2 regions of the Caldibacillus sp. 210928-DFI.2.18 genome follow, and region 2 is predicted to be linked to the other one. Evidence: predicted binding sites of a transcription regulator. Region 2 holds the regulator's gene; the other holds the start of a gene.
The links. Region 2 encodes Rex, which represses fermentation and respiration genes when NADH is low (regulators of the CRP and FNR family bind a similar motif). Its sites were predicted from a motif close to TTGTGAAATATTTCACAA; they were not measured.
Positions count from the first base shown of each region.

Region 1 (15,638 bases), on a different contig from region 2:
CGCACAAGCCGGGATGAGAAGAATTATTAAAAGATTATTGAAAAAGTACGACTACCCGCCAAAACAAGCAAAAACGGCCCTCGAAATCGTCATGAAGCAAGCCGAATTAATGGCCGGACATACCGATCCAAGGGAAATTGATTTGGAATTGGGGAATGTGGCCGAAACATCACCAGATTATAAATAGTAAATAGAAAAAGAATCCATTCGAATGTTAGCAGAAGAAAATTTTTTCCGGAAATTCTTCTGCTTTTTTTTTATGCATGGTAAAAGCAGTAGGGGTTGGTGGGAAAACGTTGATAAAAGGTGCCGATGCAGGAATCCCAGCCCTTGCCAAAACACCGGGAGTGCTCAAGAAAATTCGAAATGTCCTAGACCCAAAGAAATTTCAGCAAGCCTTTCGCTCCGTATATGATCAGGTAGTAAATGCGCCAATTGCCCTGACCAAGGCTTGGTTTGATACAATAAAGAAGGAGATTGGAGAAATCCGACTTCCGTAATTAATGCAGGAAGTTTATGCATGAACCGGTGTAGCTGTCTACAAGCCAGGGGAAGTTATGGACAGGGAATGGCAAAAAACTAACGAGAATGACAAGATTTACGGCGATAATGTATGGCGAAATTAAAAAAATTCATACTTTACAACATCAGTATAAAATTTAGGGCTGTAATTTCCTTTGAGACGGTCGTATCATGCACAATACTATTTGTTTTAAAAATGTTCATTTAGAAAAGTTGGATAATTTTCACTGCCTCTTTAAGCAAATTAAAATCATTCCTATTAAATCGTTTTTTCTTAGAAATTGTAAGTCATTTTGAACATACAATTTTTTGAAAGGACGATTTTTTTACGTTTAAACAATGAAGTTAAGGACCACTAGTGCCAATTGTATATACATAAAAACCTTTCGACTTCCAGCTACATACATCTATAATCAACTGATTTAAGTATGTACTTACAAATTTAGAATATAAACAAAAGAAAATAAAAATTGTTCGTATAAAAAACGATTAGATTTTTAATGTGAATAAAAGCAAGTTTATTTTTGTTAAAAATCATTATTTGTGTTGAAATATCTAATAGATTCCTATAATAAGCGAAACCAACATGTAAGTATTAATTCATTATAAATAACGATACTCTATTGACTTATACGTACATCTATACTACAATAAAACCAGTTAGTTGTAAGCGTTTAAAAATATAGGAGGTGCGCTTATGCCCAAATATACCATTGGTGTTGATTTTGGTTCATTATCAGCCAGGGCCGTATTAGTAGATGTATCAAATGGCAATGTCATATCTTCTGCTGTGAAGGATTATCCGGATGGCGTGATTGATGACTTTTTACCAAATACGAATATTGAATTAGGAATTGACTGGGCCCTGCAAAATGCAAATGATTATATCGAATGTTTTATTGATACTGTAAAAAGAACCGTTGCGGACAGTGGTGTAGATGTAAATGACATCATTGGTGTTTCAATCGATTTTACTTCTTGCACCGTACTTCCGGTAAAAAATGACGGAACACCGTTAATGAACTTGCCCGAGTTCAAAAATAACCCGCATGCCTGGGTAAAATTATGGAAACATCATGCTGCACAATCTCATGCGGACAAGTTAAATGAAATTGCCCGCCGTCGTAATGAACCATGGTTGAAATACTATGGCGGTAAAATTTCTTCCGAATGGGTATTTCCGAAATTGATGCAAATTGTAGACGAAGCACCGGAAATTTATGATGCAATGGATACATTTATGGAAGCAACAGACTGGGTCACTTGGCAATTAACCGGTAACAAAGTGAAAAATTCCACAACTGCAGGATATAAAGCGATGTGGGATGCTGAAACGGGATTCCCAAGTAAAGACTTCTTTAAAGAACTTCATCCAAAAATGGAAAATGTTATTGAGGAAAAAATTGGCACAGAGTTCCATCCAACCGGATCAAAAGCGGGTGAACTTACCGCGGAAATGGCGGCAAAAGTCGGATTAAATCCGGGAATTGCGGTTGCGGTCGGAAATGTGGATGCACATGTTTCTGCTGCGCCAACAGGTGTAATTAAGCCGGGTACAATGCTTAATATTATGGGAACATCCACATGCGATATTATTTTAGGAGATAAAAAGATTCCTGTGAGAGGAATGTGCGGGGTTGTCAAAGATGGGGCCATTCCGGGATACTATGCTTATGAATCGGGCCAAAATGCAGTAGGTGATATTTTTGCATGGTTTGTTGACAATGCTGTTCCGGGCGCCTATTTTGACGAAGCGAAAGAAAGAGGCCTTAACATTCACCAATTATTAGAGGAAAAGGCGAGCCAATTAAACATCGGGGAAAGTGGTCTTCTCGCTCTTGATTGGTGGAATGGAAACCGTTCAATCCTTGTTGACACGAACTTGACCGGACTTCTTTTGGGAATGACTTTGGAAACAACACCGGAAGAAATTTATCGTGCATTAATTGAAGCGACCGCATTTGGGAAACGCAGAATCATAGAAGAATTTGAATCCAGTGGCATTGAAATTAATGGGCTCACTGTCTGCGGCGGCTTGCCACACAAAAACCAATTACTTAACCAAATTTACGCCGATATTACCGGAAAAGAAATTACAATCTCTGAGCACCTGCAAACGCCTGCCATCGGTGCAGCCATGTTTGCCGCGGTTGCAGCAGGTTCCGAAAACGGCGGCTATGATTCAATTGAAGAAGCTTCCAAAAAAATGGCAAAATTAAGAAAAGAAAAAGTGAAACCAATTCCGGAAAATGTAGAGAAATATACTGCAATTTATGAAGAATACAAGATTTTACATGATTATTTCGGCACCGGTGTAAATGATGTCATGAAACGTTTGAAAGCAATCAAAAATAATGCCTCAAAGGAATGATTTAGCAATGCTGGAAAAATTAAAGCAAGAAGTCTATGAAGCGAATATGTTATTGCCCAAATACAACTTGGTCACATTTACATGGGGCAATGTCAGCGGAATTGACAGGGATACTAATCTTATCGTCATTAAACCAAGCGGTATCCCGTATGAAGAATTGAAGCCGGAACAAATGGTTGTTGTGGATTTGAACGGAAATGTGGTCGAAGGGGACCTGAACCCGTCCAGCGATACAGCGACCCACATTATCCTATATAAGGAGTTTCCTAATATTAAAGGAATTGTCCATACGCATTCCCCGTGGGCCGTTACATTTGCTCAAGCGGGATTAGATGTTCCGGCAGCCGGGACAACCCATGCGGATACGTTCTATGGCCCTGTTCCGGTCACCCGTGCTATGAAAGAAGAGGAAGTCATCCGAGATTATGAAAAACAAACCGGGGACGTCATTGTTGAAACTTTCAAGGAGCGCCAAATTGATCCCGATCAAGTTCCGGCCGTTTTAGTCAATGACCATGGACCTTTTACGTGGGGGAAATCAGCAATAGACGCGGTTCATCATTCAGTTGTCTTGGAAGAAGTGGCGAAAATGACGTATCACACGCTACAGCTGAATCCGTATCAAATTGATATGGACCAATATCTTTTAGACAAACATTATTTACGTAAACATGGCAAAAACGCCTACTATGGTCAAAAGAAATAAGAGTGTTTATCCCGCACAAACGGTCACTAAATCTTCCTCCTAAGGCTCAAGGGAAATCATTGATGTTGAAGGAGGAAGAAAAGTACCCGATTGGTTCAACTATCATCCGTGGGAGACACCCATTGTTGGAAGTTTCACTTTATTCCACCTTAACGCCGAGTCAAGACCCCTACCTCAAAATTTTCGAGTTTACAAAGAAGGTAGCTGGGGACGGGCTGCCAGCATGCGTCTGATTAGTTCAACTAACCATCAGTGGGAAACCCCTATGGCTGGAAGTTTCACTTAATTTTTCTATAAAAATTTACACAAATATGAGAGCCTACAGGAGTGATACACGTGTTAAAAATTAGAGATTACGAGTTTTGGTTTGTTGTTGGAAGTCAGCACTTATATGGTGAAGAGGCGCTTCAAGCCGTACAAAAAGATACAGAAGAAATTATTAACGAATTAAATAAAAGCGGGAACCTGCCATACCCGGTTGTTTTTAAAACCGTCGCCACAACAGCTGACAGTATTACCCAAGTCATGAAAGAAGTCAACTACAACGATCATGTAGCCGGTGTCATTACATGGATGCATACATTCTCACCGGCGAAAAACTGGATTCGCGGCACAAAATTATTGCAAAAACCGTTACTTCATTTAGCAACACAATTTTTAAATAATATTCCATGGCAAACGATCGATATGGATTATATGAACTTGCATCAAAGCGCCCACGGTGACAGAGAATACGGCTATATGAATGCACGTTTAAATAAAAATAATAAAATTGTCGTCGGTCACTGGAAAGACCACGATGTACAAGACCAAATCCGTAAATGGATGGATGTGGCTGTAGCTTATAATGAAAGTTTCCATATTAAAGTAGCCCGGTTCGGTGATAACATGCGGAATGTAGCTGTTACGGACGGGGATAAAATTGAAGCGCAAATTCAATTTGGCTGGACGGTTGACTACTATGGGATTGGCGACTTAGTTGCCGAAATGGAAAAAGTATCGCCGGAAGAAATCGAAAAAACATACCGAGAATGTCAAGAAGCATATGACTTTGTCGTTGGCAATAATGATCCGGAATTTTTCGAGGAACATGTGAAGGAACAAATTAAAATCGAAATAGCGTTAAGAAGATTTTTAGAACGCGGAGGTTATACGGCATTTTCAACTAACTTTGAAGATTTATGGGGAATGAAACAATTACCCGGTATGGCTGTCCAACGTTTGAACGCGGAAGGTTATGGCTTTGCCGGTGAAGGAGACTGGAAAACTGCTGCTCTCGATCGCTTGCTAAAAATCATGGCACATAACGAAAAAACAGGATTCATGGAAGATTATACGTATAATTTAATAAAAGGTCGGGAAACTATTTTAGGAGCACATATGTTAGAAGTTGACCCAACACTTGCAGGTTCAAAAATCCGTGTGGAAGTTCATCCATTAGGAATTGGCGGTAAAGAAGATCCGGCCCGTCTTGTGTTTGACGGTTTGGATGGAGAAGCAGTCAATCTAACCATTTCTGATTTTGGGGATCATTTTAAATTAGTCATGTATGAAGTGGAAGGGAAAAAACCGGAAGAACCGGCTCCACATTTACCGGTGGCAAGACAAATGTGGACACCAAAATGTGGATTTGAAAAAGGCGTTCAGGAATGGATTAAAAATGGCGGCGGTCACCATACGGTCCTTTCATTCAATGTGACTGCAGAACAAATTGAAGATTTTGCGAAAATGGTAGGGTTGGAAGTAGTTAATATTAAATAAACTGTAAAAAATTTAATAATAGTAAATAGATTAAAAATGGTATAATGATGATGTACCCAAAACTCCTCCTCAAAAGTATCTACAGATTATCGAAAAGAGTTTAGGACACCCGAGTAGGAATCCTCCTCTATTCATTGAGGAGATGAAAGCTCGGTCAGATATGATGGGCAAAGGCAAATTCCGAAGAAAGTATCTCAAAGAGTTAAACACTCAATCAGTAGTGGTATTGGGCACACCTGTGAAGTACCTACAACTTTCTAGGGATTCCGAAACTCGCTATGTTTAATGGCGGGTAGTTCATGGAGGATGTTTTGGGTAAAAAATATTGAATAGTTGTGAAGGGGTGAACAAAAATGACGATTGATTACTCGTCCAAAGAATATATAGCAAAAGTAGATGCATATTGGCGTGCCGCAAATTATATTTCAGTTGGTCAACTTTATTTGAAAGATAACCCGCTGTTAAAAGAACCGTTAAAGGCTTCTGATATTAAAGCAAAACCAATCGGTCACTGGGGCACCATTTCCGGACAAAACTTTATTTATGCCCATTTAAATCGAGTTATTAATAAATATGACTTAAACATGTTTTATATAGAAGGACCCGGACATGGCGGACAAGTCATGGTTTCCAATTCCTATCTTGATGGCAGTTACACGGAAATTTATCCGGAAATGACGCAAGATGTGGAAGGAATGAAAAAACTGTTCAAACAATTTTCATTCCCGGGCGGAGTGGCTTCCCATGCAGCACCGGAAACACCGGGATCGATTCATGAAGGCGGCGAATTAGGGTATTCTCTTTCCCACGGTGCCGGGGCTGTTCTTGATAACCCGGATTTAATTGCGGCTGTTGTTGTCGGTGATGGGGAAGCAGAAACCGGACCACTTGCAGCATCTTGGTTCTCCAACCGTTTTATCAACCCGATTCGTGACGGTGCGGTTTTACCAATCTTAAACTTGAACGGATTTAAAATTAGTAATCCGACCATTCTTTCTCGTATCGACAATGAGGAATTAGCGAAATATTTTGAAGGGATGGGTTGGGAACCTTATTTCGTTGAAGGTGAAGACCCTGCAGAAATGCATGTGAAAATGGCAGCAACACTTGATAAAGTTGTCGAAAAAATTAAAGCCATCCAAACAAATGCACGTGAAAATAGGGACCAAACACGTCCGATATGGCCAATGATTGTCTTTCGTGCACCAAAAGGTTGGACAGGCCCGAAAGAATGGGGTGGCGTGCCGATAGAAAATTCTTTCCGTGCTCACCAAGTGCCAATTCCAGTCGACCAAGACCATATGGAACATGCGGATGAGTTGGTAGAGTGGATGAAGAGTTATCGGCCGGAAGAATTATTTGATGAAAATGGGCGGTTAAAACCGGAAATCGCAGGAACAACACCAAAAGGCGATAAACGAATGGCCATGAACCCTGTCACAAATCCGGGTAAATTAATTAGAGATCTGCGTTTGCCGGATATTCGGGACTATGCAGTGGACAACTCTGTTCCGGGACAAGTAGAAAAACAAGATATGATTGTGTTAGGAGAATATTTGAAAGATGTCGTGAAATTAAACCGCGACAATCATAATTTCCGTATTTTTGGTCCGGATGAAACTGCATCAAATCGGTTGGCTCCTGTTTTTGAAGAAACGAAACGTCAATGGTTGGGGGAAATTGAAGAACCTCAAGATGAATACTTAAAATCTCATGGCCGGGTTATTGACTCACAGCTTTCCGAACACCAAGCGGAAGGGATGTTGGAAGGGTACGTATTAACTGGCCGTCACGGAATTTTTGTCAGCTATGAAGCATTTTTACGAGTGGTTGATTCCATGTTAACACAACATTTCAAATGGTTGCGGAAAGCCTCGGAACAACCATGGCGGACAGCTATTCCTTCCTTGAATGTCGTTGCAACTTCAACGGTATTCCAACAAGACCATAATGGCTACACCCACCAAGACCCGGGGATGCTTGGCCATTTAGCCGATAAAAAACCGGAATTTATCCGTGAATATTTACCTGCAGATGCCAATACATTACTTGCCGTCTTTCATAAAATTTTGAATGACCGGCAAAAAATTAACCTAGTGGTGTCATCCAAACATCCGCGGGCACAATGGTTCACGATGGATGAAGCAAAAGAATTGGTCGATAATGGATTGAAAATGATTGATTGGGCTAGTACGGATTTTGGTGATGAACCGGATGTAGTGATTGCTTCCAGTGGTACAGAACCGACCATAGAAAGTCTTGCTGCTATTTCTATTTTGCATAAAAAAATGCCGGAGTTAAAAATTCGTTACATCAATGTTGTGGATATTTTAAAATTAAGAAGTCAAACGTTGGATCCACGTGGCTTGTCGGATGAAGAGTTTGATATGTATTTCACAAAAAATAAACCGATTATTTTTGTCTTCCATGGGTATGAAGGTTTAGTAAAAGACTTATTCTTTGATCGTCATAACCACAATCTGCACGTGCATGGTTATCGTGAAAACGGCGATATTACCACACCGTTTGACATGCGTGTATTAAACCAAATGGACCGCTTTGATCTTGTGAAATCGGTCGTGAAAAACTTGCCAAATGCGGAAAAATATGCACATATCGTCCAAGAAATGAACGGCATGATTGCCAAACATAACCAATACATCCGCGACGAAGGAAGAGATTTACCTGAAGTAGAAAACTGGAAATGGGAAGGGTTAAAATAATCATTTTCAGTAATTTTTCGTCTGTACCCTAGGTGCCTGGATCATTTCAGGTACCTTTTTTTACCGATAATAAATAGCGGCAAAAGCCACAAATGCCGGGGAATTGATGTTAAATAGGAGTTAAAATTAATCGTTCTAAGTAATGTTTCGTTGTACATCGAGGTGCCTGATCATTTCAGGTGCCTTTTTTTACCGATAATAAATAGCGGCAAAAGGTCACGAATACCGGAAAATTGATGTTAGATAGGATTTAAAATTAATCGTTCTAAGTAATGTTTCGTTGTACATCCAGGTGCCTGAATCATTTCAGGTACCCTTTCTTTTTACTGATAATAAATACCGGTAAAAGTCACAAATACCGGGGAATGGTGTTAAATAAGAGTTAAAATAATCGTTTTCAGTAATTTTTCGATTTACATAAAGGCCCCTGAATCATTTTAGGTACCTTTTCTTTTATTAATAATAAATAACGACAAAAGTCACAAATGCCGGGGAATTTATGCTAAAATAATAAGGTGTATGAATGAATGAATGAATGTAATAATCAGAATATTAACAAGAATTTTGTAGATAAATAAAAATTTTTAGATAGGAAGAGTGATAAGTGGAAGAGGTATTTCGTTTTTTTCAGAAGACAGGTGTTAGGAGAGTTCTGATTTTTGCCATTCTGATTTTTGTTTTTTATATGCTTCGGAGTATTATCAATATTATTTTGTTAACGTTTATTTTTTCCTTCCTAATAAACGGTTTGGAGCGTTTCATCTCCAAGCGAATTCCATTGAATCGAAAAATTACGGTCTTGTTGCTCTATTCGCTTGTGGTTTCAGGTTTGACATATGGAGCGGTAAAATATTTACCAATTTTAGTTAGTGAAATATCACAATTGATCAATCAACTTACGGAATTTTATTCGAAACCAATAGAGACGGATAACCAAGTATTTAACTATGTGATCGCACTCATTCAAAAGTACGAAATCACGGACTATATCGGTGTAGGTGTTTCTTTCTTAGTAAAATCTTTGAATGATATTGGGACAATCGGCCTGCAAGTTCTGTTGGCATTAATTTTGAGCTTATTTTTCCTGTTGGAGAAAGAAAGAATCATTTCTTTTACCAGTCGTTTTAAAGAAAGTAAGATCAGCTCTTTTTATAACGAATTGGAATACTTCGGTGTGAGATTTATCGGGACATTTGGAAAAGTAATCGAAGCCCAATTTATGATCGCAACTGTTAACACAGTGATCACCACGTTCTGTCTGTGGCTATTCGATTTCCCACAATTATTTGCGCTCGCCATTATGGTATTTATTCTGGGACTGATTCCGGTAGCCGGTGTCATTATTTCATTAATTCCGCTAGCAATAATTGCCTACAGTATCGGCGGAGTAATGACAGTCATTTATGTGCTCATCATGGTCGCCGTCGTCCATGCCATTGAAGCTTATATTTTAAACCCAAAACTCATGTCATCAAAAACCAATCTACCGGTTTTTTACACTTTTATCATCTTGATTTTTGGGGAGCATTTCTTTGGTGTTTGGGGTCTGATTCTAGGCATACCAATCTTTGTATTTCTATTGGATGTATTGGGCGTTCGGACGGTGGATGTTGAGGAAAAAAGAAAATAAAAGAAAAACAACACAGTTGCAAAAATGGTAACTGTGTTGTTTTAGGTAAGGATAATATTTACACAAATACTTTTGCCACATTCCATCTTGACCCTGATGGATTTGGACAATTGTTGTCTATTAATCTGGCACGGTACTTCACAAGACAACCGCAATGCATACATGTTGTTCCATCCATTAGAGATGGACATGTTTTGCATTTTTCCAACCGTTCAATATATACATCTTTCGGAACCATTCGTTTTTTGTCAATATTTGCTTGATTTAACATTTCGTCGATCATCTCTTCAGTTACATTCAATTGATCCATGCAGCTTTTACATTGGCCACTCATTACTTTTCACCTTCATCTACACTAATAACAGCGACTGACATTGGCGGAAGTTTGACGGACAATTTTCCATTTTTTATTGTATAATTGTCAAATATAGCCGGTTTAACATAATCTGGGTGTTCAAATGTATTATGAGCATTCTTTTCATCGGCTGTTAGGATTGTACCGTTAATTGTTGCACGGTCGAGATTCATCCCTCTTAATTCAATAGAAAATTCCGTACCTTCAAGATGGTCGAGACATGCTAGATTAATATGAACCTTGTTATGACCATCTTTAGAAGCAGAGATACTTATTTTCGGCAAATGTTCATTTTTGGATTGATATTCTTCAAAATTGTTATCTACAGCTAAAGCCACTGCATCTTGGTTGACCTTAAACATATCAAAGACATGGTAAGTCGGAGTTAATAGCATCTTTTCTCCTTCCGTCAAAATCATTGCTTGAAGTACATTGATCGTCTGTGCAATATTTGCCATATGGACGCGGTCGGCATGATTATGGAAAATATTAAAATGTATAGCAGCAACTAGAGCGTCACGAATGGTGTTTTGCTGATATAAGAAGCCCGGATTCGTTCCGGGTTCTGGATCAAACCAAGTTCCCCATTCATCAATGATTAAACCAATTCTCTTTTCCGGATCATATTTGTCCATAATTGTTCCGTGTTTTTTAATTAATTCATCCATATATAGAGCTTTTTTCATAGTGATCGTCCACTCATCATCTGTAAATTCTGTAGAAGATCCTTTTCCAAGCCAAAAATCACCCGGTATTGTATAGTAGTGGAGACTTAATCCGTCCATTAACCAATGGGCATTTTTCATAACAACTTCTGTCCAGTTGTAATCATCTACATTTGCACCACCGGCAATTTTATAAATCCGATTATCACCGTAATTTCGGACAAATGTTTGATATCGTCGGTATAGATCGGCATAATATTCGGGACGCATATTTCCTCCACAGCCCCAACTTTCATTACCAACACCAAAATATTTCAACTTCCAAGGTTGTTCTCTACCATTTTCTTTACGCCAATTTGCCATTGGTGATTCGCCATCAAATGTCATGTATTCAACCCATTCCGACATTTCCTGAACGGTACCGCTTCCAACATTTCCACAAATATATGGTTCACAACCAAGCATTTCACAAAGCATCATGAATTCATGTGTACCAAAATGATTATTCTCGACTACACCACCCCAATGTGTGTTAATCATTCTTTTCCGATTTTCACGTGGACCAACACCATCTTTCCAGTGATACTCATCAGCAAAACAACCACCAGGCCAACGTAATACAGGTACCTTAATCTGCTTTAATGCTTTAAGTACATCATTGCGGATCCCATTGGTATTCGGAATAGGGGAATCTTCACCTACCCAGATTCCTTCATAAATTCCTCTTCCAAGATGTTCAGCAAAATGTCCGTATATGTGCCTAGTGATTTTGGATTTCTCTACGTCTGTGTTAATAATAATTTGATTGGTCATAGAAAAGCCTCCTTATTTACTGAATCCGGTTTCTTTTTGTGTAAAAATTTATTTAAGTGGATAAAATAGAATTCTATAAATCCTTAAATAAAAACACAAGGATTAGAAAAAAAATACATTAATAATATATTTAGATCATATTATACTTGTTCGTATATGTCAATAAGATCAAAACAGATAATACTATTACTAGAAAACCTAATAAAATAAATATTTCCTGGTGTTAATTAAAAGTATTATTTGATTGTACGTACAAATTATATTAAAATATTTATTGAAGAAGAAAAACAATTGGTCCGTTTTTCTGCAAGTGTATTTATAAAAAGCATTAATTTCATATGAGAAATAGTTTTTTGTTTAAATAATATATCCAAGTTGTCAATTCCGTGTATAATATTATCACTGTTTAGGATGTGGTGATATAGACGGCTGATCAAGGTGGTATACATATAAGAATTATATGCTATACTACATATGCATATAAGATTTTATAGATAAGGGGGGAGCTAGTTGAGTGAAACAAAATACAATATGGTAAAAAATTGGATTAAATCTAAGGTCTTTGATGGGACTTTTCAACCTAATCAAAAGATAAGTTCAGAAAGCGAATTGATGAAGCAGTTTAATGTTAGTAGGCACACTGTAAGATTGGCATTAGCTGATTTAGTGAATGAAGGTTTATTATATAAGGAACAAGGATCGGGTACATATGTCTCAGAACGTTCATTAAAAAAGAACCAAACTAATAGTGTAAGTAGTAAAAAAGTTGCGATTATTACTACATATATATCTGATTATATTTTTCCTTCTATAATACGCGGAGCAGAAAGTGTATTGAGTCAAGAAGGGTATCAAGTAACTTTATTTAGTACAAATAATAATCATGAAAGCGAAAAACGCATTTTAGAAACAGTAATTTCGCAAAATTTTGATGGTGTAATCGTAGAACCTACAAAAAGTGCAATTTCTAACCCTAATATAAACTACTATTTAAATTTAGAGGCTCTTAAGATCCCTTATATTATGATTAATGCTTTTTACGACGAATTGGAACCCATTAGTGTTACTTTAAATGATATGGAAGGTGGATATTTACAAACTGAGCATTTAATAAGGTTAGGTCATAGGAATATATTAGGATTTTTCAAAAATGATGATATGCAAGGTTTAAAACGTATGAAAGGGTATTTGAAAGCATATCGTGATTACGGCATTCCAATTATCCCTCAAAATATTATTACGTATAATACTAAATCCAAAGATAGTGCATTGCCACTAGAGCGGCTGGAAGACAGACTTTCAAACTCACCCGAAAAAATTACAGGGATTGTAAGTTATAACGACGAACTTGCAATGAGAATTTTGGAAGTGCTTCGACAAAAAAATCTTCAAATACCTGAAGATATCTCAATAGTTGGATTTGATGACTCCTTTTTATCTGAAGTATCAGAAGTGAAATTAACTACAATTAAGCATCCTAAAAGTGAACTGGGAGAAATGGCAGCAAAATTAATAATTTCATTAATTGAAATTAATAATGGACCGAAATCAACTGATTCAACTGCGGAATCATATGTGTTTGAACCAAGTTTAGTAATTAGAAACTCAACTAAAAAAATCAATGAGTTTGTTTGTTCAAAATAGAAACATAAGTAAATTTTCAAATCAAAAACCTATTTATAAGATATGTATGGCTTCGTGCCATGCATATTTTTAATTTTTAACTGATGCAAAATATAATTTTTCTAAAAGTTTTTGAATGGGACTGAGAACATGATTTCAAATCCATCCAAAAGTTGTACGAATGACTAAGAAACATCCAAGACAATATAGATTCCATAGTAGAAAAATACTTAAAGATTGAGTTGATACATCTGTGTTTTAATTGGATATTATAATAAAAAAATTGACAGACAATGGTTATAATTCGGGTTGGAAACTATCACTTAATACACAGGAAATAATCAGGAATTAATGTTTTAATAAATGGATTTTAATAATATACGTACATATTTTTTTTAAAAATCTACAACAAGTACGTACAAACCATTGACATATGAAAATCAGACACTTATAATATATTCATAAATGAAAGCGTTTCACCTTGTTGGAGGTGGTGATTGAATTTGGAGATAGTATTATTTATGTGTAAAGTCTAATGGTTGGTATTTAAAATATTGAATGGGGGCGAAGTTAATGAAGTTACGTAAAAAGTTATTTTCATATTTTGTTATTCTTTTGATGACTGTCCTAGTATTCGGTTGCTCTTCAAATTCATCCTCGAGTAAAGAAGACAAAAAGAAAGAAGAAACAAAGCCAGAGGTTACGACAGTTGGACCTGATGATGGTGCCAAATTGGACATGTGGTTATTTGTTGATTTACACCAACAGTTCTATACGGAAATGTTGAATAGATGGAATGATCAGCATCCGGATAAACAAATTCAAATTAAGTTTACAGTATATCCGTATGCAGATATGCATACGAAGCTTACTCTAGCAGTTCAATCAGGTGAGGGTATTCCGGACTTAGCTGATGTTGAGATTAGTCAGTTTCCTAACTATTTAGACGGAGAAGTACCATGGTTAAAATTGAATGATTATGTAGAACCGTATAAGGCTGACTTGGTGACATCCAGGTTAGATGCTTATGAAAAAGGCGGTAACTATTATGGTGTTCCAACACATGTTGGGGCAATGGTAATGTATTATAATACTGAAATTTTACAACAAAATGGTATTGATTATACACAAATTAAAACTTGGGATGATTTTACTGCAGCAGGTGAAAAGTTAAAAGAAGCAACGAATGGTGAAGTTTATATGACAACTGTAGATACTGGCGGTAGTGACTGGTTAACATTAGCCATGTCTGAATATGGGGAATCTTGGGTAAAAGACCCTGAAAATGCGAATGTACAGTTAAAATCTATAGAAAATATGCTTACCATGCAACAAGAATGGTTGGAAAAAGGTATTGCTGAAGTAACCCCGGGAGGGCAGATTGATACTGAGGAAGGTTATTCTACTGTTGTAAATGGAAAAGTAGCTGCTTTCCCTAAAGCCATTTGGTATATGTCTCGATTTACTGACTATATGCCGGAAATGTCTGGTAAATTTGCGATTGCACCAGCTCCTGTCTTTGAGGAGGGTCAACCTCGTTCAAATGGTGCAGGTGGTACCGGAACAGTGATTTACAAAGATTCAAAAAATGCTGAGTTAGCAGCAGAATTTATGACTTGGGCAAAATTGTCTGAAGAGGGCGGCGAACAAATTTGGAATATTCTTGGTTTTGATCCTGTAAATACGAAAGTTTGGACAAACCAAGCAGTGACGCATAACCCTGAGAATAAATATGTTAAATACTTTGTTAATAATCCATTCGATACATTATTGGAAATTCAAGATGAAGTCAATCTAATCAAAACAGTACCGATTACTACTACTATTAATGAAGTGTTTAATCTTACAACGTTAAATGAAATTCTAGAGAATGGTGCAGATGTTAAAGAAGCACTTAAAGCTGCACAGGAAGAAGTCGATTTTGAACAAGAATAAGTGAAGTGTTTAAGATTGCCTCAAAGAGGCAATCTTAAACACTCTTGGTAGAAAGGAGAGGAAAAAATTGAAAAAGATACAAGCTTTCTTATTCTCCCAGAAGATTGCACCCTATGTATTTGTATTACCGTTTATTATTAGTTTGGCTTTTTTCTGGATCTATCCAATGATATCGACAATTAGCATGAGTTTTCATAAAATCGGTAACGGCTACAGTGAATTTATTGGGCTGGCTAACTATGAAAAATTATTAGGAGATGGCGTTTTTCATACCGCTGTTAAAAATAGTGTCATTTATACGATTCTAACACTGGTTATTTTGATCCCTATACCGATGCTGTGTGCTTTTCTATTAAATTCTAAGAGTGTGTTAGGTAAAAGAGTTTATAAATCGATTTTATACTTGCCAGCATTAGTTTCAGTAGTTGTCGCAGGTATTTTGTTTAGATATATGTTTAGTGAAATGGATTCCGGTTTAATGAACCAAATTTTGAATTTCTTTGGTTTTGAATCACAAGAGTGGCTAAAAAACTG
Region 1 covers NZ_JAJCHL010000025.1:16,264-31,901, reverse strand. The annotation lists gene LIZ98_RS07475 (type I restriction endonuclease subunit R) at 1-187, shown strand, start outside; gene LIZ98_RS07470 (hypothetical protein) at 297-500, shown strand; gene LIZ98_RS07465 (ribulokinase) at 1,220-2,893, shown strand; gene LIZ98_RS07460 (L-ribulose-5-phosphate 4-epimerase) at 2,901-3,599, shown strand; gene araA (L-arabinose isomerase) at 3,936-5,360, shown strand; gene LIZ98_RS07450 (phosphoketolase family protein) at 5,714-8,083, shown strand; gene LIZ98_RS07445 (AI-2E family transporter) at 8,688-9,713, shown strand; gene LIZ98_RS07440 (DUF6171 family protein) at 9,772-10,047, opposite strand; gene LIZ98_RS07435 (alpha-N-arabinofuranosidase) at 10,047-11,546, opposite strand; gene LIZ98_RS07430 (GntR family transcriptional regulator) at 12,078-13,190, shown strand; gene LIZ98_RS07425 (ABC transporter substrate-binding protein) at 13,743-15,104, shown strand; gene LIZ98_RS07420 (carbohydrate ABC transporter permease) at 15,172-15,638, shown strand, end outside.
Region 1: LIZ98_RS07450 (phosphoketolase family protein) is a predicted target of Rex. The motif match lies at 5,694-5,711, and genes of this name have one in related genera.

Region 2 (15,638 bases):
TTAAGTAATTTGCACCATTCTTCTGTAGGAATATGTTGATCGTTAACTGCTTGCATTAATTTGCCTTCCTTATATTCATATAATCCAGTAAAAATATTTCCCCGTCTTGCATCCATGACAGGAGAAATGTAGCCATCAAAATATCGAGCGCTGGCCGCCATTAATTTAAGGCTGGAAACACCAACAATGGGTATGTTTAATGTCCACGCTAACGTTTTTCCGATCGTTAGGCCAATCCGCAAGCCGGTGTATGAGCCCGGACCGTTAGCAACAATGATTTTATTTATCTCTTTTATGTCCATGCCGCAATCTTTTAGTAAAAAGTCAATGGCCGGTAATACCCTTGTTGAATGATTTCTTTTTATATTTGTTATATATTCACCGATAATTTTTTCATTACTTGCGATTCCAACACCAAGTACATTTGTCGAGGTATCAATTGCTAAAATATTCATGGAAAAACTCCTCACATAGTTGTTCATATCGAATACCAACCGGTTTAAAAAGAAATTGTCTGGTTGTCAGGTCAACAAATTTAATTTCAATAGTTAAAAACTGTTCGGGCAACTGATCTTGGATAATATGAGCCCATTCAATGACAGTGATACCATCACCATGAAAATATTCATCAAAACCGAGATCTTCCATTGAATCCTTTAGTCGATAAACATCCATATGATAGAGGGGGAAAATCCCTTTGTATTCTTTTATAATTGTAAATGTGGGACTACTAATATTTTTATTGATACCAAGTCCTTTTGCCAACCCTTTTGTAAAAGTTGTTTTTCCGGCACCAAGATCGCCTTCCAGCGCAATCGTATCTCCTTCCCGTAAAAATTTACTGAACGTTTGTGCCATTGAAAAAGTTTCTTCCTGATTATGTACAGTAATTTGGTAATCCTTCATTGTTTTCTCACCAACTTTATATATATCTTCCATAAGATTAACGAAATATCGGTGAAATATCAATATTTGCCGGTAATATGTGTATGTTTCGATAAATGTCACTTATTTCAAAAATTCCTGCATATCTTGCTTGATTCGATTGTGGATAATATTGTGGATAAAAATTACTGAAGATAAGTCTGAGTAAACACGATTTGTTTGGATCGATACGGATTGGTCACACAAGTGTTGCTACAAGGACGTGGCACAATTAGTTTATCAGTGGGGAAAGCGAGTCCCCACTGATAGACATCTCAATTATTCACAACACAATTGTGGATAACTTGGATATTTTTTGTGGATATTGTGGAAAAGCATTTGAGATGTTAATAAATATATAATTGTCTTGTGAATAACTTTGTGGAAAAAGTGAATAATTCATGCAATCGAATGATTGGTCAAGAGGTTTCACTTACTTCCGGTACTTTTTTGACAGGTCTCCGCAAAATCCATCTATTATTCCAGTTCACTCCATTCCTCCAATAAGGTTTCAATTTTTGCTTTGGCTTTTTCAATTTCCTTATTTAGTTCAGCCACTTTTGTATGGTCGCTATAGATTTCCGGATGAAGGAATTGCTGTTCCTTCTCGGCAATTTCCATCTCCAGTGATTCAATTAATGTTTCAATTTCTTCAATCCGACGTTTCTTTTGTCGTTCCACTTTCTTTAGTTCTTTTTCTTGTTCATAACGGGTTTTTGCATCCAAATCGGAAGCCGGTTCTTGCGTTTGGTTGTGCTCGCTCTCTTCTGATAATTTTTGAATCTCCATCATTTCTTCCTTTTTCTCTATATAATAATCATAGTCACCCAAATACTCGGTCACACCGTCAGTAGAGAGTTCAAAAACTTTTGTTGCAATTCGGTTAATAAAATAACGGTCATGAGAAACAAACAAGATCGTACCGGGAAAATCAACAAGAGCATTTTCCAAAATTTCTTTACTGTCTAAATCGAGATGATTTGTTGGTTCATCTAAAATTAAAAAATTTGCATTTAACATCATTAGTTTAGCCAATGACAACCTTGCTTTTTCACCACCGCTCAAAGTTGAGACTGTTTTTAAAACATCATCACCGGAGAACAAAAAATTGCCAAGAATGGTTCGGATTTCTTTTTCCGTTTTTGTCGGATATTCATCCCAAAGTTCATTTAATACTCGCTTATTTGATGTTAAGTTTGCTTGTTCTTGATCATAGTAAGCAATGGTTACATTCGCTCCAAAATGGATGTTTCCGGAAAGAGCCTGGAGTTGGCCGACAATTGTCTTCAGTAGAGTAGATTTGCCGACACCATTTGGGCCAAGCAACGCAATGCTATCTCCTCTTTGAATTCGAAAGTGGATATTTTTTGATATTTGATTGGCTCCATAACCAATGGCCAAATCAACCACATTAAGAACTTCATTGCCACTTTGCCGCTCAATTTGAAAGGAAAAATTAGCAGATTTATCGTCTCTGTGCGGTTTATCAATCATTTGCATTCGTTCCAGTGCTTTACGCCTGCTTTGTGCCCGTTTTGTTGTTGATGCACGGGTCAGATTCTTGGCAATAAATTCTTTCATTCTTGCTATCTCATCTTGTTGTTTTTCATACATTTTCAAGTCACGTTCATAATTCTCTGCTTTTTGGACTAAGTATTGACTGTAGTTACCGACATATTTTGTTAAAGTAGTCTGAGCGCATTCATAAACTTGGTTTACAAGCTTATCAAGAAAATAGCGATCATGGGAAACAATAAGAATGGCTCCATCATAAGATTGCAAATATTGTTCTAACCATGTCAATGTATCGATATCTAGGTGGTTCGTCGGCTCGTCCAAAATTAAAATGTCCGGCTTTGATAAGAGCAATTTTCCTAAAGCCAGGCGAGTTTTTTGTCCGCCGCTTAAATTGGATATTTTTGTCTCTTGATAATTGAAAGTGGAAAAATTAAGCCCGTGTAATACGGAACGAATATCTGCTTCATATTGATATCCGCCCAGTTCTTTAAATTCATGCTGTAAATAATCATATTCGGACAAAATTTGCTTGTATTTGCCTTCATCTGTATAAGTTTCTTCCTTTGCCATTTCCTGCTCAAGATTACGTAACCTTTTTTCCATGCTACGTAAATCTTCAAAGACAGTCAGCATTTCATCCCAGATAGTTCTGTCTGAAACGAGACCGGTATGTTGATCTAAAAAGCCAATTGTTACTTCTTTTGGCTTAATAATTTCTCCGGAGTCATAAGCAAGTTCACCGGCAATTATTTTCAGCAAGGTTGATTTGCCTGATCCGTTTCTACCAACAAGGGCAATTCGGTCTCTTGTATGAATTTCTAATTTAATATTCGAAAGGACAAGATCTGCCCCGTAATATTTATTTAGTTGATTTACTTGTAGTAAAATCATGATTTGCACCTCAACATTTCACAATAAAAATGGTCCTTTACCTGGAAATATAACAGCTTTGACTCTGTTTGCCTTTTAAAAGAATGAATGACTGACTAATTATTTTCAGAGTGAAGCGAATGGGAACATGCTGTTTTTGATTACAAAATAATCGATTCCTTCCTCTACCATAACATATCCAGTCGCTTTTCGATCCATCATTTCCGACATTTAAAGGAGATCCTGTAAATGTCATGTCAACAAGTCTATATAAAAATAGTACATGAAGGGGAGGAAAAATGGCAAATGGAGATTAAATGAAACTACCTACAAGACAGATGAAAAAAAATAGTGTATCATAGTAGGTGAATATGTTAACAAAAATAAGAATTGAGGAAGTGTACATGTTTATTTGTAATGTAAGCGTTCACAGTGTGCTTTGTATGCCTTATAAAAGAATTACTTCTATAGGGCAATGAAAGATATTATAATAGAAAAATAATAATTTTTCAGCATTGGAGGATTTTGACATGGAAACAGATCAGCTAAAAATTCCTAAAGCCACCGCTAAGAGATTGCCATTATATTATCGTTTTATTCAAAATTTGTACCAGTCAGGAAAACAAAGAGTTTCTTCTGCTGAGTTAAGTGAAGCGGTTAAGGTCGATTCGGCAACGATTAGAAGGGATTTTTCTTATTTCGGCGCGTTAGGTAAAAAAGGGTATGGATATAATGTTCAGTATTTGTTATCCTTTTTCAGAAAAATATTGAACCAGGATGAAATAACAAAGGTAGCCTTAATCGGTGTAGGTAATTTAGGTACAGCTCTACTAAAATATAATTTCACTAAAAACAATAATACTAAAATTGTCTGTGCCTTTGATGCAAACCAAGAAAAGGTCGATCAAAAATTTGGTGATATTACTGTTTACCCAATGGATTCACTGGAACAAATATTGTCAACTGAAGAGATTCAGGTTGTTATTCTGACCGTCCCGGCTCCTGTTGCCCAATTGGTTACTGATCGTTTAGCAAAAACAGGAATAAAAGGAATTTTAAATTTCACGCCAGCTCGATTAACTGTTCCGTCAAATATTCGTGTTCACCATATTGATTTAGCTGTTGAATTACAATCTTTTGTTTATTTAATTAAACATTACTCAAATGAGGAAGTAGTGGTTGGAGATTAATTTTTTAAAGTAGGGAAATGGTAGGTAACACTAAAAATTTATCTTCAAAACAACACCATATTTTGTATTGCAATAATTATGATTCATACGATATGATAGGAAAAAAGTTTTTGTAAAATCTTTTTTGGGTGACAATGAATGAATTTGAATGAGGTTGCTGGGGGAGAGGGAGAAACATGACAATCGGTCCGGGTAGTTTAATTCTCATATTAATCATGGCATTATTAATTTTTGGTCCGAAAAAGTTACCGCAACTCGGTCGTGCGGCAGGAGATACACTAAGGGAATTTAAAAATGCCACAAAGGGTCTTGCTGATGAAAATAATGGGAAGAGAAAAGATCAAGAAGGCAAGTAGGGAGAGAAGAGATGGAGAAAAACGAATTGACTGTAATTGAGCATTTCGTTGAATTAAGGAGACGGTTGGTTTTTATCGTTGTCTTCTTTCTTTTGGCAATGATCGGTTCGTTTTTTTTGGCAGAGCCGTTGATCATATATTTGCAACAAACTGATGAAGCGGCCAGTTTGGAACTGAACGCCTTCCGCTTAACTGACCCGCTAAAGATTTATATGCAAATCGCTTTTATCATTGCTTGTGTAATAACTTCACCTTTTGTTTTGTATCAGTTATGGGCTTTTATTTCACCGGGTTTATATGAAAAGGAAAAAAAAATAACCTTAGCCTATATACCTGTTTCGGTATTTTTGTTTTTATCAGGTATTTCGTTTTCATATTTTGTATTATTTCCGTTTATTGTTCGCTTTATGAAACAGTTAGGGGACCGAATGGAAATCAATCAAGTCATTGGGATCAATGAATATTTCCATTTTTTGTTACAAATTACGTTGCCTTTTGGTTTGTTATTCCAATTGCCGGTGATTATATTATTTTTAACAAGGCTTGGAATAATTACACCTGACTTTTTGTCTAGGGTGCGAAAATATGCGTACTTTATCTTGCTAGTCATCGCGGCACTGATTACACCGCCGGATATTCTCTCGCATATGATGGTCACTTTACCATTAATATTGCTTTATGAAGTTAGTATTTGGATTTCGAAGCTGGTGTATCGGAAAAAAATGAAGGAAGAAGAAGGGCTTGCTGTTTAAAAGATAAGAATTTTCCATTGTTTATTTTATCCATTTAAAAAATATAAAATTCCGGTAACGAAGCAACTTGAAGTGGCGGATAGGTTATGGCATAAGGAGCTTGCTTAAAAGGTATAATGGAAACCGGAGTAATTCCCTTGTTATCGGTGAGTACCGCGTTTCGGGTCGAATAAAGCTCGGGACGCCCGAGTTTTATTTAGATAAGGACTATGTTAGAAAGGGCATATGCATAATGAAAATGATCATTTTTATTTGCGATTGTTAATTTTTATATCGTATTGCCTTTTTGAAATAGTCCTTTCTCTTTTATGGAAAAATTTGTATAAGGTATTTTGGTTGTGACATACTAATTTTGATTGAATGGTTCATATTTGCTGCATTTGCAAGAAAAATTGACTCATTACTACATAAGTATTCATTAATGTATGTGCCAAAATTGGAATGATAATTCGGTCGGTTTTTACATATAAATAACTGAATGTGAATCCAATGGCACAATAGAGTAATAAATGTTCAAATTCCATGTGAGCGGCAGAAAAAAGAATGGAACTGATTAAGGCTGCAAGAAAGAAATTTGTTTTTTTGTATAAAGATCCAAAAATAATTTTACGAAAGATGATTTCTTCCAAAATCGGACCAATTATCGAAGTAACGAAAATCATAATCGGTGCAACATTGATTAAATTCAGGATATTTTCTGTGTTTTCCGAACCAACATCCACACCTAATAGCGTCTCAATCATGATAGCAATTCTTTGTGCAATCAGGGCAAGTAGTACACCATAAACAGACCAGCCAAGTACAAACGGTATTGAGCGGAGGTTCCGGTTTCGCACTGTAATTTCATCTTTTAAATAATAAAGGGTGATCAATAAGGTTACAAAAAAACTAAATACCGTCCAAATAGAAACGGAAAGTAGCCAATATTTATTTCCGGCAAAACCAAAACTTTGGAAAATGCCGAATAGAATCGATGCCCCGATGTTTAAAAATAACTGCATCGCTACATAAGTAAGGATAATCAGTTTATATTCTCGTTTCAAAAAATTCACCTCACTGGCTATTTTATCAAAAAATTGCAAAGGAAGCTATTTCCCTATTGAGTAGGACAAGATAATTTCGGTAAAAAAATGTTAAAATTTTATAGTTGACACTTGCAAAAAACAAATCAATTCATTATTATAATAATTGGAATTAGCACTCAAGGACAATGAGTGCTAACAACATTGAAAATATATGAGGAGGTTGTTTAATGTGTTAAAGCCACTTGGAGATCGCGTAGTTATTGAACTTGTAGAAACTGAAGAAAAAACAGCTAGCGGCATCGTTCTGCCGGATACTGCAAAAGAAAAACCACAAGAAGGTAAAGTTGTAGCTGTAGGAACCGGCCGTGTTCTTGATAGCGGTGAACGGGTTGCACTTGAAGTAAATGTCGGCGATCGGATCATCTTCTCAAAATATGCTGGTACTGAAGTCAAATATGACGGAAAAGAATACTTAGTTTTACGTGAAAGTGACATATTAGCTGTTGTAGAATAATAACATTTTACAATTGATAATAAAAATATGATAGGAGGATTTGACGAGAATGGCAAAACAAATCGTATTCAGTGAAGAAGCTCGACGTAGTATGTTGCGCGGTGTAGATAAATTAGCAGATGCTGTCAAAGTTACATTAGGACCAAAAGGACGTAATGTGGTATTAGAGAAAAAATTTGGTTCACCACTAATTACAAATGATGGTGTCACAATCGCAAAAGAAATCGAATTGGAAGATCCATTTGAAAATATGGGTGCGAAACTTGTTGCAGAAGTTGCCAGCAAAACAAATGATGTTGCCGGGGACGGTACGACAACTGCAACGGTTCTTGCCCAAGCAATCATTCGTGAAGGATTGAAAAACGTTACTGCCGGTGCAAATCCAATGGGCATCCGTAAAGGGATTGAAAAAGCAGTAGCAGTAGCCGTTGAAGAATTAAAAGGAATTTCTAAACCTGTAGAAAGCAAAGAAGCAATCGCGCAAGTCGGAACCATTTCTGCAGGTGATGAAGAAGTAGGTCAATTAATCGCAGAAGCAATGGAACGCGTTGGTAAAGACGGTGTTATTACCATTGAAGAATCAAAAGGTTTCAATACTGAACTAGATGTTGTCGAAGGTATGCAATTTGACCGTGGTTATGTTTCTGCATATATGGTAACAGACCAAGATAAAATGGAAGCTGTTTTAGAAAATCCATATATTTTAATCACAGATAAGAAAATCTCTAATATTCAAGAAATCCTTCCATTATTGGAACAAGTATTGCAACAATCGAAGCCATTATTGATTATTGCTGAAGATGTTGAAGGGGAAGCTCTTGCAACTCTTGTTGTAAACAAACTTCGCGGTACATTCAATGTTGCAGCAGTAAAAGCACCTGGATTTGGTGACCGTCGTAAAGCTATGCTTGAAGACATTGCAATTTTAACCGGTGGTGAGGTTATCACAGAAGACCTAGGTCTTGAATTAAAATCTGCTTCCGTTGCTCAATTAGGTCGTGCCGGTAAAGTTGTTATAACAAAAGATAACACAACAATCGTTGAAGGTGCCGGCGAATCCAGCAAAATTAGTGCTCGTGTAAATCAAATTAAAGCACAATTAGAAGAAACGACTTCTGAATTCGATAAAGAAAAATTACAAGAACGTTTGGCTAAACTTGCCGGCGGGGTTGCAGTCATCAAAGTTGGTGCTGCTACAGAAACAGAATTAAAAGAACGGAAACTTCGCATTGAAGACGCCCTAAACGCTACTCGTGCTGCCGTTGAGGAAGGTATTGTATCCGGTGGTGGTACAGCACTTGTGAACGTATATAACAAAGTGGCAGCCATTGAAGCAGAAGGCGATGTGGCAACCGGTGTGAAAATTGTTCTTCGTGCCTTAGAAGAACCGGTACGTCAAATTGCTGAAAACGCCGGTTTAGAAGGTTCGGTTATTGTGGAACGCTTGAAAACTGAAAAATCTGGCGTAGGTTTCAACGCTGCTACAAACGAATGGGTAAACATGACCGAGGCCGGTATTGTTGACCCGACAAAAGTTACTCGTTCAGCCCTTCAAAACGCAGCTTCTGTTGCAGCTATGTTCTTAACAACTGAAGCCGTCGTTGCTGACATTCCGGAAGAAAACAAAGGCGGCGGCGCTCCAATGCCAGACATGGGCGGCATGATGTAATCTAATTGCCCCTTCCTTTTTGAAAAGAGATTGTTATAACAGCAAAACCACTCCTATTAATTGTTGGGAGTGGTTTTTTTGCTAATTAGGAAAGTATAACTTTTTTAATTTCTACTTTCCTAACTCATAAGTTCAACTACGGCTCTGCTCTTCTGCTCTCGCCTAAAAGCTCGGACGCCCGAGTTTACTTTATAGTATAAGAAAGTATAAAAATACAAGCAATTAACTTGGGATTAGTTTTATTGTCTAGCTACGAGCGCCAGCGACTAGCAAACTTCACTCCCCTCCACTACGATAAGTCAACATCGGCTCGTCCCTCGCCGTGTTTCCTTTATCTCATTGCGGGGCGCTCCAGTTTGTACGTCGCTAAGCGGGCGCTCTGCGCTTTTCTTATATGATCATTTCTGTTATTCTCCAAAATCCGTCCATTATTTTTTCCCCATTCACATTTCTTTATAGTTAATCCACGCTACCATTTATGTTGATTTCTTAAAAATATTTACCTAGTTTTAAGTAATTGAATTGGACGTTAAATAGTATGAAGATTTTGTAAATGTCATCTTTTTTAGTGAAAATTATGCTTTAATGAAGATGTAAATTTGAAAGGAGGTTATTTATGAGCCAAGTAGAGTTAATCAATATCTCTAAATCCTATCATAAACAGAAAGATGTATTAAAAGGAATTAATCTATCGATAGAAGAAGGTGAATTTTTTGTTCTTGTTGGTCCTTCCGGGTCAGGGAAGAGTACGTTACTCCGGATGATCGCGGGACTTGAAGAAATTTCGGGCGGTATCTTAAAAATAAACGGAAACACAGTGAACCATCTTCCGCCAAAGGATCGAAATTTATCAATGGTCTTCCAAAATTATGCACTGTATCCTCATTTAACGGTTGAACAAAATATTCTTTTTGGATTAAAAGCTAGGAAGATTGATAAACAGGAACAACAAAAAAGACTCAAGGAAGCAGCAGAAATGTTAGGATTGACGGAACTGCTAAACCGTAAACCTAGGGAACTATCAGGCGGTCAAAGGCAAAGGGTAGCATTGGGACGTTCTGTTGTCAGTCATGCACCGCTTTGTTTAATGGATGAGCCTTTATCAAATTTAGATGCAAAACTAAGAGCGAATATGCGGGTACAAATACGAAGACTGCAAAAGCGTTTAGGACTAACAATGATCTATGTAACCCATGATCAAGTCGAAGCCATGACAATGGGGGATCGAATCATGGTTCTCAATGGTGGGGAAATTCAGCAAGTAGGAAAACCGATTACCCTTTACAATGAACCGGAAAACCTATTCGTAGCCTCCTTCATTGGTTCGCCAAAGATGAATGTGGGAGATGCTGTCTTTTCAGAAGACCGAAAACAGTTAATCATTGAAAATCAATTGCATATCACTGTAAATCCATCATCCATAATGGATTTTTCAAAAAATCGTAATATAAAAGTGGGTATTCGTCCGGAACATCTTCTGTCTGGTAAGTCAACAGGCGAAAGGAATATCTATTTTGAAGTAGTAAATGTTGAGCAATTAGGAAATGAAACTTCTATTGCATTTGTTGTGGGGAAAGAGCTGTGGACGGCAAAATGGCCGGGTCAATGGCCGGTCAAATTTGGTCAGAAAGTACCTGTGCAAATATTACCTGAACATCTATTCTTCTTTGATGCTGAAACAGGCGAGCGCATAAAATCTGCAGAACTTAGAAAAAGACAAGAGGTAATAACGATATGAGTATGAATCCGACACTTGAAACGAATGAAACGTATATGTATCAATTTGAACGTGTAAAAAAGAGTGCCCGGATGAAAAGTTTTATCAAAGGTATGTTGTTTTTATTCCCGTCCATTCTATTATTTAGTGTTTTCGTTTTTTACCCTATGTTTAAAACGATCTATTTGAGCTTTTATCTGACGGATGCAAAAGGTTCAACCACGGTTTTTGTAGGTTTGGAAAATTACCTAAATATGTTTACGAATCCAATTTTTCTTCAAAGTATAAAAAATACGTTTTTATTTGTTTTCTATACCGTACCTCCGACAGTTTTGATTAGTTTGTTTTTAGCCATCCTTGCTAATGAGAATCTAAGAGGGATCGGCCTTTTCCGGACGATTTACTCGTCAACAATCGGTATTTCAGTTGCGGCAGCGTCTGTATTTTGGCTTTATTTATTTAATCCAACAATGGGGCTGCTAAACAAATTTCTTGAAGCTTTTGGAGGAGAACCGGTTGGATGGTTAACGGATCCGGCCTGGGCACTTCTTTCTGTATCAGTGACAACTATATGGATGAATATCGGTTTTACATTTTTAATCTTGCTTGGTGGTTTACAGTCAATTGATCGCTCTTTATATGAAAGTGCAGAAGTTGAAGGTTCGGGTTATTTTTATAAGCTTAGGAGAATTACAATTCCAATGCTGTCACCAACTTTGTTTTTTGTGATTACGGTATCTATGATTAATAGCTTTCAAACTTTTGGTCAAATAGATATCTTAACGCAAGGTGGGCCAGCAAATGAAACAAGTTTAATTGTGTATTCCATTTATCGAGAAGCTTTTGTCAATTATCAGTTTGGCTCAGCCAGTGCACAAGCGGTCGTATTATTTATTCTTATTCTCGTCATGACGGTCATCCAATTTAAGCTGGGGGAAAGGAGAGTTCATTATCAATGATTCTTTCAACAGGGCAAAAACTCTTATTTTATGTATTGCTAATTATTTCAGCACTCCTCCTTGCAGGTCCAGCTATCATGGCAATTGTGATGAGTTTTATGACAAACCAGGATATTTTAACAGGAAGCCTGCCAACCAAGTTTACAATTGAAAACTATATCGCGGCCTTTAATGGGTTTCCATTAACCGAATATTTATTTAATAGTTTTATTGTTTCGTTTGTCATTATGCTTGGCCAGTTGATTTTATCATCTTTAGCGGCTTATGCATTTGTTTTCATCGAGTTTAAAGGGAGGGACCTTCTATTCTATCTCTTTATAGCAACAATGATGGTTCCTTTTGAAGCATCAATTATTCCCAATTTCCATTTAATCCGTGATTTAGACTGGATTGATACATATCCGGGGTTGACGATACCGTTTTTTGCGACAGCGTTCGGTACCTTCTTGCTCCGGCAAAATTTTAAAGGAATACCAAAAGAATTACGTGAAGCCAGTCAGATTATTGGTATGGGAGATTTCAAGTTCTTCTTGACAGTTGTGTTACCTGTTTCACGAACCAGTTTGGTCACCTTAGGGATTTACGGTTTTTTGACCGCTTGGAATATGTATTTATGGCCGTTATTGGCAACAACAAATGACACCGTACGTACGGTTCAAATTGGATTGAAGCAATTACAAACACAGGAACAATTAAATGAATGGGGAGTAATTATGGCCGGTGCCGTTATCGTTATTATTCCTACGTTAATCCTGCTGTTTTTAGGTCAGAAAAAATTACAAAAGGGTTTAACTGAAGGGGCTGTCAAGTAAGATTCCCAATTGAAAAGAATCGAGTGATCAGGAGGAGTAGAATATATGAAAAAACTGATTATGATTTTTAGTCTAGGTATACTATTTTTACTGAGCGCCTGCGCTGGAGGAAATTCCGCTTCTGGAAACAGTTCGCAAAGTACCGGAAATACAAATAATGAAGCTGGAGCTAAAGATGGAAAACAAGTTGTTACATTCTGGCATTCTATGGGCGGTGCCGGTCAAGAAACATTAAACAGCATTGTTGAGGATTTCAATAATTCTCAAGATAAGATCCAGGTAAATGCCGAATATCAGGGGACATATGATGAATCACTGACAAAATTTAATGCTGTTGCAGGAACAGACAGTGCGCCAACGATGATTCAAACATTTGAAATTGGTACGATGTCAATGATAAACAGTGGCAATATTATTCCAATCCAGGAATTTGTTGATAAGGACGGATATGATATGAGCGGCTTGGAGGAGAATATTACCAACTATTATTCTTTAGATGGAAAATTTTATTCGATGCCGTTTAACTCCTCTACTCCAGTCATGTACTATAATAAAGATGCCTTTAAAAAAGCAGGTTTAGATCCGGAAAAAGCACCGGAAACATTTGAAGAAGTGGAAGAAGCATCGAAAGCAATTGTTAAATCCAATCCGAATATGAAAGGATTTGCTTTGCAGGCTTATGGTTGGTTATGGGAACAACTGCTTGCTAATCAAGGAGCATTATTATTAAATAATGATAATGGTCGTACCGATACACCAACGAAAATTGGTTGGACAGAAAAAGAAGGCAAATCCATTTTCGAATGGGTAAAGCGTATGGTCGACGATGGTACGTTTGCCAACTATGGTACAAACGGGGATAACATGGTTGCCGGTTTCTTAGCCGGTGATGTAGCGATGTTCTTACAATCTTCAGCAAGTGCAAGAGATGTTATTGATAATGCACCGTTTGAAGTAGGTATTGCTTTCCTTCCGTATCCCGAGGATCAGGAACGACAAGGTGTGGTCATTGGCGGTGCCAGTCTTTGGATGATTGATGGTAAACCGAAAGAAGAATCGAAAGCTGCTTGGGAATTTATGAAATATTTACAAACACCGGAAGTTCAAGCAAAATGGCATGTCGGGACAGGTTACTTTGCTGTGAACCCTGCTGCCTATGAAGAAGAGGTTGTGAAAGAAGCTTGGGCAGAAAAACCACAACTGCAAGTAACAGTTCAACAGCTGCAATCGACAAAATCCTCCTATGCGACTCAAGGGGCGTTAATGGACATGCTTCCACAAGGACGCAAAATTATGGAAACAGCGCTTGAAACGGTTTATAATGGTGGAGAAGTAGACCAAGCATATAAAACAGCCGTACAACAATTTAATGATGCAATTGAACAAGCAAATAAAGCCAGAAAAAAATAAAGAAATTTTTACTGAAGAGGTTCAAGAGAGAAAGTATGGTTCCCCATGCTTTTTCTCCTTTTTCATAAAGAAAGGAAGAATTCCGATGACAAAGATCTATGGACATCGAGGAGCAAAAGGAATATATCCGGAAAATACCTGCCTGAGTTTTATGAAGGCAATTGAATTCGGTGTTGACGGAATTGAACTGGATGTTCATTTAACAAAAGATGGTGAAGTTGTAGTCATTCATGATGAAACATTGGACCGCACAACAAGTGGAACCGGCTGGATTAAAGATTTAACATTAGCTGAGATAAAAAAGGTCAGTGCCGGAAGTCGTTATGCACATTTGCCGGATTATGATGCAACTTGGGATAAGGAAAAGGTTCCTACATTAAAGGAAGTGTTGCAATTACTGGCCCCGTATCCGGTCGAATTGAATATTGAACTGAAAACAGATATGGTAGCTTATCACCATATTGAAGAAAAGGTTCATAATCTTGTTGAACAATATGGAAAAGGAAGGAAAGTCGTTTATTCATCTTTTCACTTGCCCACGATTTTGCGTATGAGAGAAATAAATTCGAAAGCAAATATTGCTTGGTTATTAAATGAAGGAATCTCTCTTCCTGAAGACTTTATGAAGACATTTCATTTGGAAGCCTTACATTTGAACAAACATGTGGTATTGTCAAAGCCACAAGTATTTAGGCGAATATTTCGAGCCATTGATCGGCTCCATGTCGATCTTCCCAAAGAAGTGAAACATTATGTGAAAAACAGAATCCATGACTGCAATACAAATTTACTGGAAAATCTCTCTGACAAAATCCGTGTCTGGACGGTCAATGCGCCAAATGAAATTAGTCAACTCTTAAAATTACAAGTAAATACCATTATGACTGATTTCCCCAGCAGAGCGATAGCGATAAAGAAAGAACAACAAACGCATGTATAGCTTTTTTTAAAAAGATGTTTAAAACATATTGGAAACTTATTATCTGTTACCTTTAAACAGATATGTAAATGACAACGATAAGATATGAAAGTCAAAGGATTCCATCATGGATGAAAATATTATTCATAGAATTAATTGTGATTTGATATCCATAAAGTATACAATTGGAAACCAAGAATGCTGAAACCTTATTCTTGGTTTCCTTTCCCTACCACTTATAAACTTTGCAGGAAAATACTCGAGTAAAAATTCAATTTTCCGCTCAATTTCCAACAATATCTTTCTTCCATGTCATTGACAAAACTCGTCATAATTGTTAAGATAGTGACCACTTGGTCATGGATTACATGCTAGGTGATGGTTAAATACATGAATAGAAAAAAACCGATTATGAAAAAGGCTATTGAATTATTCGCAAATCAAGGAATCGAGGCAACAGCGGTTCAGCAATTCACAGATGCTTGCGGTATTTCAAAAGGAGCCTTTTATTTGGTGTTTAAATCGAAAACGGACCTAATATTATCAATCGTTGATGAGTTTGGGAAACGATTTTTATTAGAACTTGACCAATTAGTCAAGCCAGAACAAGAAGCACAGCAAAAATTATTGCAGTTCTACCTGATATTTTGCGAGGAAATTTTTAGAAATTTTGAACGCGATGAAAAATATACTGAGGTACTTAGATCAAAATTAGGAAACATCTCCCTTCCTCAAGTTATCACAAAAAAGCGAGGATGATTCTAATCGCATGCTCAACGATTATTCCCAAAATCGTGTTTGATAATGATAGAATACTTTTAAGTAAAACGAATTTGAAAGATAGAGAGGAAATGTTATATGAAGTTATTATTAAAATATCTTAAACCTTTCACTCTAACCATATTGATTTGTATTGCGTTTCTTTTTGTGCAAGCAATTTCGGAATTACAATTGCCAAATTTTATGAGTGATATGGTAAATAATGGCATTCAAACGGGTGGAA
Region 2 covers NZ_JAJCHL010000019.1:27,048-42,685, reverse strand. The annotation lists gene tsaB (tRNA (adenosine(37)-N6)-threonylcarbamoyltransferase complex dimerization subunit type 1 TsaB) at 1-455, opposite strand, end outside; gene tsaE (tRNA (adenosine(37)-N6)-threonylcarbamoyltransferase complex ATPase subunit type 1 TsaE) at 436-906, opposite strand; gene LIZ98_RS06270 (ABC-F family ATP-binding cassette domain-containing protein) at 1,402-3,333, opposite strand; gene LIZ98_RS06265 (redox-sensing transcriptional repressor Rex) at 3,843-4,502, shown strand; gene tatA (twin-arginine translocase TatA/TatE family subunit) at 4,679-4,858, shown strand; gene tatC (twin-arginine translocase subunit TatC) at 4,870-5,610, shown strand; gene LIZ98_RS06250 (CPBP family intramembrane glutamic endopeptidase) at 5,976-6,653, opposite strand; gene groES (co-chaperone GroES) at 6,865-7,149, shown strand; gene groL (chaperonin GroEL) at 7,199-8,818, shown strand; gene LIZ98_RS06235 (ABC transporter ATP-binding protein) at 9,435-10,556, shown strand; gene LIZ98_RS06230 (carbohydrate ABC transporter permease) at 10,559-11,494, shown strand; gene LIZ98_RS06225 (carbohydrate ABC transporter permease) at 11,491-12,306, shown strand; gene LIZ98_RS06220 (ABC transporter substrate-binding protein) at 12,352-13,716, shown strand; gene LIZ98_RS06215 (glycerophosphodiester phosphodiesterase) at 13,802-14,656, shown strand; gene LIZ98_RS06210 (TetR/AcrR family transcriptional regulator) at 15,026-15,394, shown strand; gene LIZ98_RS06205 (ABC transporter ATP-binding protein) at 15,494-15,638, shown strand, end outside.